One region of the Streptomyces sp. NPDC020681 genome, then DNA from elsewhere that is predicted to be linked to it. Evidence: riboswitches for the same ligand, from Rfam matches in the RefSeq annotation. Region 1 holds a riboswitch; the other holds the start of a gene.
The links. A riboswitch is a leader RNA that binds a small molecule or an ion and turns the genes downstream of it on or off. The one in region 1 is predicted to bind cyclic di-AMP.
Positions count from the first base shown of each region.

Region 2: another riboswitch for cyclic di-AMP. It lies ahead of ACH4YL_RS11855 (peptidoglycan DD-metalloendopeptidase family protein); the one in region 1 lies ahead of ACH4YL_RS19630 (M23 family metallopeptidase).

Region 1 is NZ_JBIRTX010000007.1:295,784-303,130, forward strand. It holds gene ACH4YL_RS19615 (GNAT family N-acetyltransferase) at 1-946, opposite strand, end outside; gene ACH4YL_RS19620 (HPr family phosphocarrier protein) at 1,122-1,403, shown strand; gene ACH4YL_RS19625 (GntR family transcriptional regulator) at 1,555-2,232, opposite strand; gene ACH4YL_RS19630 (M23 family metallopeptidase) at 2,432-3,214, opposite strand; cyclic di-AMP (ydaO/yuaA leader) riboswitch at 3,227-3,393, opposite strand; gene ACH4YL_RS19635 (M16 family metallopeptidase) at 3,630-5,018, opposite strand; gene ACH4YL_RS19640 (M16 family metallopeptidase) at 5,015-6,382, opposite strand; gene ACH4YL_RS19645 (DNA topoisomerase (ATP-hydrolyzing) subunit A) at 6,564-7,347, shown strand, end outside.
Region 2 is NZ_JBIRTX010000004.1:372,545-379,891, forward strand. It holds gene ACH4YL_RS11830 (aspartate aminotransferase family protein) at 1-458, shown strand, start outside; gene ACH4YL_RS11835 (helix-turn-helix domain-containing protein) at 547-1,143, shown strand; gene ACH4YL_RS11840 (DUF6126 family protein) at 1,127-1,312, shown strand; gene ACH4YL_RS11845 (tyrosine-protein phosphatase) at 1,332-2,144, opposite strand; gene ACH4YL_RS11850 (alpha-galactosidase) at 2,326-4,422, shown strand; cyclic di-AMP (ydaO/yuaA leader) riboswitch at 4,808-4,964, shown strand; gene ACH4YL_RS11855 (peptidoglycan DD-metalloendopeptidase family protein) at 4,967-5,932, shown strand; gene ACH4YL_RS11860 (SGNH/GDSL hydrolase family protein) at 6,152-6,943, shown strand; gene ACH4YL_RS11865 (carbohydrate kinase family protein) at 6,952-7,347, opposite strand, start outside.

The DNA.
Region 1 (7,347 bases):
GCCGGCCTTCCGGGCCGCTCTCGGCGTATCCGGCCGCGAGGACGACGAGGCCCTGGACGCCGTGCTCGCCGCAGTCGGCCACCACGTCCGGCACGCGCTCGGCCGGGACGGCGACCACGGCGAGATCGACCGGCTCGCCGATCTCGCCGACGGAACGGAAGGCGGGAACGCCGTCCACCTCGCGCCGGTCCTCGGCGAAGGCGCGGTTCACGGCGTACGTACGGCCCGTGTAACCCCCTTCGAGGAGGTTGCGCAGCACGGTCCGGCCCACCCCTCCGGGCGCGCGGCCGGTGCCGATCACGGCGACCGATCCGGGGGCGAGGAGGCGCTGGACGGAGCGCGCCTCGGCGCGCTGCTCGCGGCCGCGCTGCACCGCGAGGGACTCGGCGGTCGGTTCCAGGTCGAGGGTCAGATGGACGGAGCCGTCCTCGAAGCTGCGCTTCTGCGTGTAGCCGGCGTCCCGGAACACCTTGATCATCTTGTTGTTCGCGGGCAGGACCTCGGCGGCGAAGCGGGTGATTCCCCGCTCACGGGCCACCGCGGCGATGTGCTCAAGAAGGGCGGAGGCGACACCGCGCCCCTGGTGCGCGTCCTGCACGAGGAACGCCACCTCGGCCTCGTCCGCCGGGGCGCTCGCGGGCCGGCCGTCCGCGTTGATCCGGTCGTAGCGGACGGTCGCGATGAAGTCCCCGCCCACCGTGACCGCGAGACCCACCCGGTCCACATAGTCGTGATGGGTGAACCGGTGGACGTCCTTGGCGGAGAGCCTCGGGTAGGGCGCGAAGAAGCGGTAGTACTTCGACTCGTCCGAGACCTGTTCGTAGAAGCTGACCAGACGCTCGGCGTCATCGGCGGTGATGGGCCTGATGCGCGCGGTGCCGCCGTCGCGCAGCACCACGTCTGCTTCCCAGTGATCGGGGTAGGCGTGGTCCGGCTGGGTCTGCATGCCTGAAAGCGTACGGCTCACCCACCGGTCGCGTGGGCCGTTGGCGCGCGGCAGTCTGAGGTGACCCCGCACCCGCTCGGGCAGTGTCCCGGGCAGTGTGCGGGGTCGCTGGGAGCACGCCGCAGCGCATGAGAGACTGGTCTAGACAACCTCTTGAGACTTGAAGGGCAACACCATGGCTGAGCGCCGCGTCAACGTCGGCTGGGCCGAGGGCCTTCACGCCCGCCCCGCTTCCATCTTCGTCCGTGCCGCCACCGCCTCCGGCGTTCCGGTGACGATCGCCAAGGCTGACGGCAACCCGGTCAACGCCGCCTCCATGCTCGCCGTGCTCGGCCTGGGCGCGCAGGGCGGCGAGGAGATCGTGCTGGCTTCCGACGCGGACGGCTCCGACGCCGCCCTGGACCGTCTCGCCAAGCTGGTCGCCGAGGGGCTCGAGGAGCTTCCGGAAACCGTCTGAATCTGGTCATCGAAAAGCAGGAGCCGCGGCCGCCCGAATTCGGGTGACCGCGGCTCCTGCTTTCCCCCGGCAGAACGCACTGAGAATTCGGGCACACGAAAGGAAGGCCACTCGGGCCGCGAATTGCTTCCCTTTGTATACGGCGCGATGGTTAATTGCGGACGCTGGAGGTGTTTACGGCATGTTGCGAAGTCCTCACCCGCTCGGGGATCCGCAGCCGGTGCGCGGCCGTCGCACGCTCGGTGTGCAACGTGGCCAGCGCCCGCGCCCGTTCCACGTCGCCGCGCGCCACGGCGTCCACGATCGCGCCGTGCTCGGCCCAGGACTCCACCGGCTTGGCCGGCTGCTCCACGGAGTACATCCAGGCGATCTTGTGCCGCAGCTGGGTGAGCAGGGCGATCAGACCCGGACTGCCGGACGCCTGGGCGAGCGTCTCGTGGAACCAGCCGCCCAGTGAGCGCAGGTCCTCGCCCTGGCCGCGTCTGGCCCGCTCCTGCCCCAGCCTGACCAGGCCACGCAGCACCTTGAGATGCGCCTCGGTGCGCCGCTGCGCGGCCCGCGCCGCGCCCAGCGGTTCCAGCAGCATCCGGATGTCCAGCAGGTCGGCGGCCTCCTGCTCGGTGGGCTCGGCGACGCACGCGCCGGCATGCCGGCGCGTGGTGACGAAGCCCTCGGACTCCAGGGTGCGCAGGGCCTCGCGGACCGGGACGCGGGAGACGCCGTAGCGGCGGGCCAGCTGCTCCTCGGTGAGCCGGCTGCCGCGCTCGAATACACCGGAGACGATGTCGTCGCGGATCGCCGTACATACCGAGTGCGCGGGAATGCGCATGACCGAACCTCCGCTTTAATCCGCGCGAAACGCAGCCGATTGACGTCTGTTCAGTGACTCTATTGCAGTGAGCCGCATTTTCCGATGGCAGGCCGGAATCCATGGATATCTTTTGGCCAGGAGGCCCCAAACGCCGAAGGCCCCGGCGAGGGGCCGGGGCCTTCGGTGTGTGCGCGGGAACAGACGCGTCGCAAGGGGGTCAGACGTTCACGCCGTGCGCGCGCAGGTACGCGACCGGGTTGATGTCCGAGCCGTACTCGGGGGTGGTGCGGACCTCGAAGTGGAGGTGCGGCCCGGTGGAGTTGCCGGTCGAGCCCGAGAGACCGATCCGCTGGCCCGCGGCGACGCTCTGCCCGACGGAGACGCTGATGGAGGACAGGTGGCCGTACTGCGTGTACGAGCCGTCCTTCATCCGGAGCACGATGTTGTTGCCGTACGCGCCGCCCCAGCCTGCCTCGACCACGGTGCCCGCGCCGACGGCCACAACCGAACTGCCGGACGCGGCACGGAAGTCGACGCCGGAGTGGCTGCCGGAGGACCAGAGCGAACCGCCGGCCTTGTAGCCGGTGGTGACGTGCGAACCGGCGACGGGGAGCCGGAAGGCGTTGAGGCGCTTGCGCTCGGCCTCACGGGCGGCGTGCTCCTTGGCCTCGCGGATCTCCTTGGCACGGGCCTCGGCCTTGCGCTTCGCCTCGGCGGCGGCCTTCGCCCTGGCGCGGGCCTCGGCGGCCTCGCGCTCCTGGGCCTCGGCCTGCTCGGCGATCTGGGCGGCGAGCGACGCGGAGCCGACGACCTGGGTGGGACCGGAGTCGGTGACGGTGGCCGCGGCGGGCGCGGCAGCGGTCTCGGCGGCGAAGGCCGGAGAAGCGATGGCTCCGATGACGCCGGTGGTGGTGAGAGCCGCAACGCCGGCGATGTTCGCGCTCTTGCGCGACATCCGGCTGGGGGCACGGTGTTTCCCGGTGGCACGGGTGAACGCCATGAAGTGGCTGGTCCTTTCCTTCCTTCTCGCCTACCGGGTTAGCTGACGGGTTCGGAGCAGGAAGGTCTCCTACGGGCCCCTTCACACGAGTGCGAAGGCGTCCGATTCACCCCAGGGACTTCATGTGGGTCCCCGGCTCCCCAGGCTCGCGCCTGACGGGGACTCGGCGATGGCTGCCCGTGCCGCGGATGCGGCGGGCTACTGGCGGACAGCCCGACCGACGCTAAACGGATCAACTTCCCATCACCAAAAAGTCAGCCCCGTTTGTCACGCATGCCACAGGACAGACAGGCACCACCGCTACAAAAGGGGCAAATGACGGAACCCCGGCGTCGGGTGGACGCCGGGGTTCCGTTCTTCGTTGTGAAGTTGTTCGCCTCGATCGGCCTTGCATCGAACGGCGCGAGGTGCCCGATCAGCCCGTGACGACGGTCACTTCGCCGATGCCGAGCGCCCTGACGGGCTCCTCGATCTTCGAGGCGTCACCGACGAGCACAGTGACCAGCCGGTCCACCGGGAAGGCGCTCACGGCCGCGGCCGTCGCCTCCACGGTGCCGGTGTCCGCCAGCCGCACATACAGCTGCGCCTGGAAGTCGTCCGGCAGATGCTGCTCGACCTGGTCGGACAGCGTGCTCGCGACGGACGCCGCCGTCTCGTACTTCAGCGGCGCGACGCCGACCAGGTTCTGCACGGCGACATCGCGCTCCGCGTCGGTCAGCCCCTCGGCCGCGAGCGTGCGCAGCACCTTCCAGAGGTCGTCCAGCGCCGGTCCGGTGTTGGGCGTGTCCACGGAGCCGCTGATGGCGAGCATGGACGCGCCGGAGCCGTCCGGAGCCGAGCGCAGCACCTGGCCGAAGGCCCGTACGCCGTAGGTGTAGCCCTTCTCCTCGCGCAGCACGCGGTCGAGCCGGGAGGTGAGCGTGCCGCCGAGGCAGTACGCGCCGATCACCTGGGCCGGCCAGACGCTGTCGTGGCGGTCCGGGCCGACGCGGCCGATCAGCAGCTGCGTCTGCACGGCACCCGGGCGGTCCACGATGACCACGCGGCCGGTGTCGTCGGCGGAGATCTGCGGTACGGGCCGCGGCGATGCCTTGTCGCCCGTCCAGGCGCCCAGGCTGTCCGCGAGCACGGCGTCGAGATCGACTCCGGTGAGGTCGCCGACGATCACCGCGGTGGCGGTGGCGGGCCGGACATGCGCCTCGTAGAAGGCCCGTACGGACGCGGAGTCGATCCGCGCCACGGTCTCTTCGGTGCCCTGGCGCGGGCGCGACATCCGCAGCGCGGACGGGAAGAGCTCCTTGGAAAGCTCCTTGGCGGCACGCCGGGCCGGATTGGCCGCCTCGTGCGGGATCTCGTCCAGCCGGTTCTTGACCAGCCGATCGATCTCGCTGTCGGCGAAGGCGGGTGCCCGCAGCGCGTCGGCGAGCAGACCGAGCGCCTTCGGCAGCCGGGAGACCGGGACCTCCAACGAGACCCGGACGCCGGGGTGGTCGGCGTGCGCGTCGAGCGTGGCGCCGCAGCGCTCCAGCTCGGCGGCGAACTCCTCGGCCGAGTGCTTGTCGGTGCCCTCCGACAGGGCGCGGGCCATGATCGTGGCGACGCCGTCGAGGCCGTCCGGCTCGGCGTCGAGCGGTGCGTCGAGCGAGAGCTCGACGGCCACGACCTGCTGGCCGGGGCGGTGGCAGCGCAGCACCGTCAGGCCGTTGTCCAGCGTGCCGCGGTCGGGGGCGGGAAAGGCCCAGGGCCGGGCGGGTCCGGCCGTCGGCTGCGGGTGGAAGTCCATGGTCACGGCAGCGTCGCTCACTGGTCCGCCTCTTCCTCTTCGTTGCTGACGTCTTCGTCGCTGACGTCGCCGTTCTCGGAGCCCGCCACCGGTTCGTAGACCAGCACCGCCCTGTTGTCCGGGCGCAGCCGCGCCTCGGCGACGGCCTGCACCTCCTCGGCGGTGACGTCGAGGACACACTGGACTGCGGTCAGCGCCAGCTGCGGGTCGCCGAACAGCACGGCGTACCTGCACAGTTCGTCCGCGCGGCCCGCGACCGTGCCGAGCCGGTCCAGCCACTCGCGCTCCAACTGCGCCTGCGCGCGCTCCATCTCCTCGGGCGTCGGACCTTCGGCGGCGAACCGCGCCAGCTCCTCGTCGACCGCGGCCTCGATCTGCGGGACCTCGACGCCGCCGGACGTCTTGACGTCGAGCCAGCCGAGCGAGGGAGCGCCGGCGAGGCGCAGCAGACCGAATCCGGCGGCGACGGCGGTCTGGTCGCGGCGCACCAGACGGTTGTGCAGCCGGGAGGACTCTCCGCCGCCGAGGACGGTGAGGGCGAGGTCGGCCGCGTCGCACTCGCGGGTGCCGTCGTGCGGCAGGCGGTAGGCGGCCATCAGCGCGCGGGCCGGGACCTCCTCCTCGATGACCTCGCGCAGCTGCTCGCCGATGGTGACCGGCAGCGAGCCGTCGCGCGGCGGCTGCTTGCCGTCGTGGGACGGGATGGAGCCGAAGTACGTCTCGATCCAGGCGAGCGTCTGCTCCGGGTCGATGTCGCCGACCACGGAGAGTACAGCGTTGTTCGGCGCGTAGTAGGTACGGAAGAAGGCGCGGGCGTCCTCGAGAGTGGCCGCGTCCAGGTCCGCCATCGAGCCGATCGGCGTGTGGTGGTACGGGTGGCCCTCGGGGTAGGCGAGCGCGGTCAGCCGCTCGAACGCCGTGCCGTACGGGACGTTGTCGTATCGCTGGCGGCGCTCGTTCTTGACGACGTCGCGCTGGTTCTCCATCGACTCGTCGTCGAGGGCGGCGAGCAGCGAGCCCATGCGGTCGGCCTCCAGCCAGAGCGCGAGCTCCAGCTGGTGGGTGGGCATCGTCTCGAAGTAGTTGGTGCGCTCGAAGCTGGTGGTGCCGTTCAGCGAACCGCCGGCGCCCTGCACCAGCTCGAAGTGGCCGTTCCCCTTCACCTGGGCCGAGCCCTGGAACATCAAGTGCTCGAAGAGGTGGGCGAGCCCCGTACGGCCCTTGACCTCGTGGCGCGAGCCGACGTCGTACCAGAGGCAGACCGCGGCGACCGGGGTCAGGTGGTCCTCCGAGAGCACCACGCGCAGGCCGTTGGCCAGCCGGTGCTCTGTCGCTGTCAGGCCGCCGGAACCGGCCTGCGCTGTGGCCGTGTGACCCATGGGCATGTACGTCCCTTCGATCGCGATACAGAGAGTGCTGCCACTGTATGCAAGCGTGCTGACACCTGGCGAAGTTCCAGGGCCGTGATCGGCGTTGTTCCCGGGTCGTGGTCCACGTTGTCAGTGGGACGGTCCACAATGGTCGGCGTCAGATCCAGATCCGGTACGTGAAGGAGCAGCAGCCGCGATGGCCCGCCGCAGCACGAAGACCCCGCCGCCCGACGACTTCGAGGAGCGGATCCTCGACATCGACGTCGTCGACGAGATGCAGGGCTCCTTCCTCGAGTACGCGTACTCCGTGATCTACTCGCGAGCCCTGCCGGACGCCCGCGACGGCATGAAGCCCGTGCACCGCCGCATCGTGTACCAGATGAACGAGATGGGGGTGCGCCCCGACCGCGGCTATGTGAAGTGCGCCCGCGTCGTCGGCGAGGTGATGGGCAAGCTGCACCCGCACGGCGACGCGTCGATCTATGACGCGCTGGTGCGCATGGCACAGCCGTTCTCGATGCGCCTCCCGCTGGTCGACGGCCACGGCAACTTCGGTTCGCTCGGCAATGACGACCCGCCGGCCGCGATGCGTTACACCGAGTGCCGGATGGCCGACGCGACGTCGCTGATGACGGAGTCGATCGACGAGGACACCGTCGACTTCTCACCGAACTACGACGGCCAGGAGCGCGAGCCCGTCGCGCTTCCCGCGGCCTTCCCGAACCTGCTGGTCAACGGCGCGTCCGGAATCGCGGTCGGCATGGCCACCAATATGCCGCCGCACAATCTCGGCGAGGTGATCGCCGCTGCCCGCCATCTGATCAAGCACCCCGGCGCGGACCTCGAGACGCTGATGCGCCTGGTCCCCGGGCCCGACCTGCCGACCGGCGGCCGGATCGTGGGCCTCGCCGGCATCAAGGACGCGTACGAGACCGGCCGCGGCACCTTCAAGATCCGGGCCACCGTGGCCGTGGAGAACG
Region 2 (7,347 bases), on a different contig from region 1:
CCGCCGGGCTCGCGGTCCTCTCGGTGATCGAGGACGAGCAGATCGTCGCCAACGCCCGGGTGACCGGCGAGCTGCTGCGCTCCCGTCTTGCCGCGCTCGTCGACCGCTATGAGCTGCTGCACGAGGTGCGCGGACGCGGGCTGATGATCGGCATCGAGTTCGGCAGGCCCGACTCGATCAGGCTGCGCAGCCGCTGGACCATGCTGCAGGCGGCCCGCAAGGGTCTCTTCGCTCAGATGGTGGTGGTTCCGCTGCTGCAGAAGCACCGGATCCTCACACAGGTCTCCGGCGACCATCTGGAAGTGATCAAACTGATTCCGCCGCTGACCATCGGGGAGCGGGAGGTGGAGCGGTTCGTCGACGCCTTCACGGCGGTGATGGACGACGCGCACGCCGGCGGCGGGCTGATGTGGGACTTCGGCAAGACCCTGGTGAAGCAGGCCGTGGCCAACCGCTGATCATTGTCTGGCTTGGCTCTGTTTGCCTCTGGTTTGCCTCTGGGGCAAGAAATTTGCCTCAGAGGCAGACTGGTGGCGCAATGAGTGCATGAGCACTTCTGCCGGAGCAACCGGCGCCGCGCTGCCCGACGTCGGGCCCCGGCTGCGCGATCTGCGCCGCCGCCGCGGACTCACCCTGGAAGCCGCCGCACCTCGCGCGGGGCTTTCACCGGCACATCTCTCCCGGCTGGAGACCGGCAACCGGCAGCCGTCACTGCCGATGCTGCTCGGTCTGGCCAGGATCTACGGTACGACGGTCGCCGAGCTTTTCGGGGAGCTGCCGCCCGAGCGCGATCCGGTCGTCCGGGCCGGCGGCCGTGAGGCGGCCGCCGCCGACGGCTGGACCTACCACCAGGCCGGCAGTCCCGGCCGCGCCATGCAGGCGCTGCGGCTGACCGTTCCGTACGGCACCCAGAGCGATCTGGTCCGGGTGCATCCCGGCGAGGAGTGGCTGTATGTCCTCGACGGGCGGGTGCGGCTGAGCCTCGGGGAGGTGGTGCACGAGCTGTATCCCGGCGACAGCGCGCACTTCGACTCGCTCACGCCGCACCGCATCGCGGCGGCCACCCGGGACGGGGCCGAGCTGCTGTTCGTACACACTCTGCTGCAGAGCCCCGACGTCCACGCCCATGTCCGACACCCCTGAGAGGCCCGCCGTGTCCAAGCTGTCCGAGCCGTCCGAGCGGAATTCCGAGCACAACGAGGAGGGGAAGTTTCCCCGAGGGCTGGTGATCCGGCTCTTCGCCTACCTGGTGGCGGGCCATCTGTTCGCCGGGTTCCTCTATCTGCTCTTCACGCTGGGCGGCAAGGGCTGAGGGTTGGAGCGCCGGCCGCTCAGGCCTCGTCGAGCAGACGCTCGCGCAGCTTCTCCCGCGTCTGCGGGCCGACCTTCAGGCCCTCGGTGAGATAGCGGTCCGTGCTGCCCCAGGTCTGCTCGATCGTCTCGAAGGCGGCGCGCAGGTAGTCGGCGCGTGCGTCGAACAGCGGGCTCAGCAGCTCCATCACCTCGGGCGACATGGACGAGGGTGAGTCGTCCTTGCGCTTGACCTTGTAACGCCGGTGCGGGTCATTGGACTTGAGGTAGTCCGCCTCGATGGCGTCTCGCTCCACACCGACCGCCAGCAGCGAAACGGCTATCGACAGACCGGCCCGGTCCTTGCCGGCCGCGCAGTGCATCAGAGCGGGCACGCTGTCCTCGGCCAGCGCGTGCAGCACCCTGCTGTGCTCGCCGGTGCGCTCCTTGATGATCGTCCGGTACGACGCCGACATCCGGCCGGCCGCCTTGCCGTCGGCGAGGATCGAGCGCAGCTGCTCGATATTGCCCTCGCGGACCATCGTCCAGAACTCGGCGCCGTCGGCCGGGTCGGTGAGCGGCAGATTCACATTGCGTACGCCGGGCAGCTCGACGTCCGGGCCCTCCAGCCGCATGTCCGCCGCATTGCGGAAGTCGAAGATCGTGTGCAGGCGCAGCGTGGCCAGAAACGAGGCGTCGCTCTCGGTGGCGTGTGCCAGATGTCCGCTGCGGAAGAGCCGTCCGTACCGCACCTGCCGGCCGTCCGCGGTCGGCAGTCCGCCCACGTCCCGGAAGTTTCGCACCCCGGCCAGCTCGGGTTCCGTCGACGGGACCTGCGGCAGCTGCTGCGTCACAAGGGCTCCTGGGGTGACTGCTGTCGGCGCGGTCGCCGACGATGGCGTGTTGTCGACGATACGACATTGGTTCCTCGGGCAATCATCTCGGTTCGGCCCCCTCAAGTGCGTTGCACAGGCAGTGGTCTCTGTCGGATGATGTGCGGGCCTGTGCGGACCTGTGAGTATCTGAGGGGTCGGGATGATCGAGACTGTTGGCAAGGGGCGTACGTGGGTTCTGTCCGGACCGATGAGCAGCTATGCCTTTCATCTCACCGACGGCGATGAGCTGCTCCATCTCCACTGGGGCCCGCGGATCTCGGCGGCCGATGCAGAAGCGCTCGCGTCCGAGGGCCCGCCGCCGTACTGGCCCTTCGAGTCACAGCTCGACGGCCACGAGGAGTACCCGGTCGAGGGCGGACCCCGCTTCGTGCGCCCGTCGCTCTCCGTCCGAACGAGTGAAGTGCGCGGCACCGAGTGGACGTTCGCGGACGCCGCGGTCGACGGCGACGTACTGCGGCTGCGCTTCACCGACGCCGTGCACGGCCTCGGGCTCACCCTCCACCACCGGATGCGTGACGACTTCGATGTGATCGAGCGCTGGGTCACCGTGGCCCACGAGGGCCAGGGCGCCGATCTTGAACTGCTGCGCGCGGATGCCGCCGCCTGGACGCTGCCGCAGCGGGACGGCTGGCGGCTCAGCCAGCTGCACGGCCGATGGGCGGCCGAATCACTGCTCGTACGGTCGGAGCTGACGTACGGCGAGAAGGTCATCGGCAGCCGCCGCGGCCACACCGGGCACCAGCATCTGCCCTGGGTCGCGCTCGACGCGGACGGTGCCACCGAGGAGGACGGCGAGGTCTACGGCTGCGCGCTCGGCTGGTCCGGGTCCTGGCGGATCTCCGTCCAGCAGCTGCCCGACGGCCTGGTGCAGATCACCGGCGGCGCCGGATACGACGACTCGGGCCTGCTGCGGCTCGCGCCCGGCCAGTCCTACACCTCTCCGGTCTTCGCCGGGCTGTGGAGCCGCGACGGATTCGGCGGAGCCAGCCGGGCCTGGCACGCCTGGCAGCTGGCGCATGTCGTCCCGGACGCGACGGCCGACCGGCCCGTGCTCTACAACTCCTGGGAGGCCACCGGCTTCGACATCTCGGAGGAGCAGCAGCGCGCGCTCGCGCAGCGCGCCGCGGCCATGGGTGTGGAGTTGTTCGTCGTGGACGACGCCTGGTTCGGCCGGCGCGTCAGCGACCGCGCCGGGCTCGGCGACTGGACGCCGAACCCGGAACGCTTTCCGAACGGTCTCAAGCCGCTCGCCGACGACGTGCACGCACTCGGCATGCAGTTCGGCATCTGGGTCGAGCCGGAGATGGTCAACGCCGACAGCGATCTCTACCGCGCACATCCCGACTGGGTGCAGCACCACCCCGGCCGTGCCAGGACCGAGTTCCGCAACCAGCTCGTGCTCAACCTCGCCCGCCAGGACGTCCAGGACTACCTGTGGGAGCAGCTCGACGGGCTGCTGAGCAGCGCGCCGATCGACTATGTGAAATGGGACTTCAACCGCTGCTTCACGGACGCGGGCTGGCCAGGCCAGGAGTATCCGCAGAAGCTGTGGGTCGAGCATGTGGACGCGCTGTACGCGCTGCTCGACCGGCTGCGGGCCGCGCACCCGCAGGTGGCCTTCGAGTCCTGCTCCGGCGGTGGCGGCCGGATCGACCTGGGAATCCTCTCCCGGACCGATCAGGTGTGGACCTCGGACAACACCGATCCGCTGGACCGGCTCGCCATCCAGCACGGCTTCACCCAGATCCATCCGGCGCGGGTCATGGCCGCATGGGTCACCGACAGCCCCAATGTCCAGCTGAACAGTCGCGTCAGCACGCTCGGCTTCCGCTTTGTCAGCGCGATGGCCGGAGTGCTCGGCGTCGGCGGCGACCTCACCGAGTGGACGGATGAGGAGCTGGCGGAGGCGCGCGACTGGGTGGAGCTCTACAAGAAGATCAGGCCGCTGGTGCAGCACGGCGAGCTGCACCGGCTGCGCGCGCCGGACGGCGGACTCAGCGCCGTGCAGTACGTGCGCGGTGCCGAGACCGTTGTGCTCGCGCTGCTGCAGGCGCAGCACTACGGCGAGCGGCCGCCGCGGCTGAGGCTGCGCGGCATCGACCCGGCGGCCGCGTACGAGTGCCTGGACACCGGAGCCGTACACCGCGGCTCTGTCCTGCTGCACCACGGGCTGCACACCGGACTCAAGGGCGACCTGGACGCGACGGTCATCCGGCTGCGGCGCATATCGGACTAAAGGGTTCTATAGCTGGCGGTCTCGGTGAAATTCCTGCGTCATTGGCCGGAATTGGGAAGCAAGTGAGAGCGATCGCCGCTAATTGACTCTTCTGGCCCTTCTGTCCGAATTGGATGATTCGGTATAACGTGCCCCGTCTACAAGGGAGATGGGGTATGGCGCGTGAGCAGGATCATATTCGTGACGGTGTGTGGCGGTCGCACAAAGCGGAATTCCGCACGCCAGACGGACACTCAAGATCATTGATTCACGGAGTGTGACCGGAATTCTCCGGTGGTTTCCCGACTGGCCGTTGATCGGCAAAAGGAGTGACTTGTTCCGCTCGGCGCGGCTCGCTTAACGTCACGGCAATCCGGACGGACCGCCTAATCCTGCCGCCGCCCGGAATTCGAACCCACCCACGCGTGGCAGGAGCGGGGGACCCAGGTAGTACGCCGATTCCGGAATTCCGGACGGCTCGGGGTCAAGTCGCGCAGTTGCGCGGCCGGGCATCTCCAGCCCGAACCCGACAGCTCACCTCGTAGGCGCCGGAGAGGAAAGCGCCATGCCCGCAAAGGGTAAGCATCGCCGTCCCAAGACCAGTCCGCTCACGCGCACCGTCGTCGCCGCCGGCACCGGCAGCGCCGCGATCGCCATCCCGCTCATGAGCGCCGCCGGCGCCCACGCGGCCGACAAGGCCGCACCCGCCGCCGCCCCGGAGAAGGCAGTGGCCGCCACGGCCCCGTACAAGGTCGCAGCCCCGGCGGCCAAGAAGCCGGCCGCGGCTCCCACCACGTACCGCGTCGTCGCCGGCGACTATCTCTCCAAGATCGCCGCCGAGCACGATGTCCGCGGCGGCTGGAAGAAGCTGTACCAGGACAACCGGGAGAGCGTCGGCGAGGACCCCTCGCTGATCCACCCGGGCCTCAAGCTCACCCTCGGAGCCAAGGCGAAGGCCAAGCCTCAGGCCAAGCCCGACGCCAAGCCCGAGCCGCGCAAGGAGAGCCGCGAGAAGTCCTCGGCCGACACGTCCAAGGACTCCGGCTCCGAGAAGGCCGCGCAGCCCAAGGCCGAGAAGCCCGCGGCCGAGAAGACCGCCAACAGCGCCCCGCAGGCCAGCAGTGACGGCTTCACCGCCCCGCTCGACTCGGTCAACATCAGCACCGCCTACCGCACGGCCGGTGCCATGTGGTCCAGCGGCTACCACACCGGCATCGACTTCGTGGCCGCCTCCGGCACCACGATCAAGTCCGTGGGTCCGGGCACCGTCGTCTCCGCCGGCTGGGCCGGCGCGTACGGCAACGAGGTGGTCATCCAGCACAGCGACGGCACCTACTCGCAGTACGCCCACCTCTCCTCCCTCTCGGTCTCCTCCGGGCAGAGCGTGAGCGGCGGGCAGCAGATCGGCCTCTCCGGCTCCACCGGCAACTCCACGGGCCCGCACCTGCACTTCGAGATCCGGACCAGCCCGGGCTACGGCTCGGACATCGACCCGGTGGCCTACCTGCGCCAGCACGGCGTGTCTCTCTGACGCCGGACCGGCACGGGACCTGAACGGGTCCTGAACCGCGCCTGACTCCGGACCTGACCCCGGACGAAAGCCCCGAATCCCCTCGCGCCACGGCGGTGCCGCGAGGGGATTCGGCGTTATTCCGCCTTGGACGAGATTTGACCGGTGGCAAACGTCACCCCTCGTCAACCCCTCCTTACGGTCGCGTAGGTCACATCCGTAAGGGAAAGATGAGGACTTGTGGCAGACGATTCGAGAACAGAGAACAGTGGCTCATTCGGGTCGTACGCGGCGATCGGTGACAGTTTCACCGAGGGCGTCGGCGACCCGGGCCCGGACGGGACGTACGTCGGCTGGGCCGACCGCTTCGCGGTCCTCCTCGACGACCGCACGCCGGAACACTCCTTCAGGTACGCCAATCTCGCCGTACGCGGCCGTCTCCTCGACCAGATCGTCTCGGAACAGGTGCCGAGGGCGAAGGAACTCGCCCCCGACCTGGTGACGTTCTGCGCAGGCGGCAACGACATCATCCGCCCCGGAACCGACCCCGACGACGTGGCCGAGCGCTTCGAGCGCGCGGTCGCCGACCTGACCGGCGCGGTCGGCACCGTCATGGTGACCACCGGATTCGACACCCGCGGCGTTCCCGTGCTGCGCCATCTGCGCGGCAAGGTCGCCACCTACACCGCGCACGTACGGGCCATCGCCGACCGCTACGACTGCCCCGTACTCGACCTGTGGTCGCTCAAGTCCGTCCAGGACAGGCGGGCCTGGGACCCCGACCGACTCCATCTGTCGCCCGAAGGACACACCCGCGTCGCGCTGCGCGCCGCGCAGGTGCTGGGACTCGGCGTGCCCGCCGACCCGGACCAGCCATGGCCGCCGCAGCCGCCGCGCGGACCGCTCGAGGTGCGCCGTGACGACATCCACTGGGCACGCGAGCACCTGGTGCCGTGGATCGGCCGGCGGCTGCGGGGCGAGAGCTCCGGCGACCATGTCGAGGCCAAGCGTCCCAATCTGCTGCCGCTGTGACGGCGGTGTCAGGGCCTGGCTGTCTGTAGTTCCTCCGGACCGATCAGCGCCGTGCTGCCCGCGCCCGTGCAGGCGTACGCGCCCGCCAGCGCACCGAGCCTGGCGCTGTCCTCCAGGTCGCGGCCGGACAGTCGGCCGTACAGAAATCCGCAGACATACGCGTCGCCCGCGCCGGTCGAGTCCACCACCGGTGCGGGCGGCAGCGTTGCGGGGATCGGGCGCGGCGTTGTGCTGCCGTCCCGGGTGAGGAGATACGAGCCGCCCGCGCCCGCCGTCGCGACCACCGCCTGGGCCCGTCCGTCGCGCAGGATCTCCCGCATCACCGACGCTATGCGGTCGCGCGCGCCCGCAGCGCTGAGGAAGACCAGGTCCGCGCGGAGCGCGAACTCCCGGTGGTGGTCGGC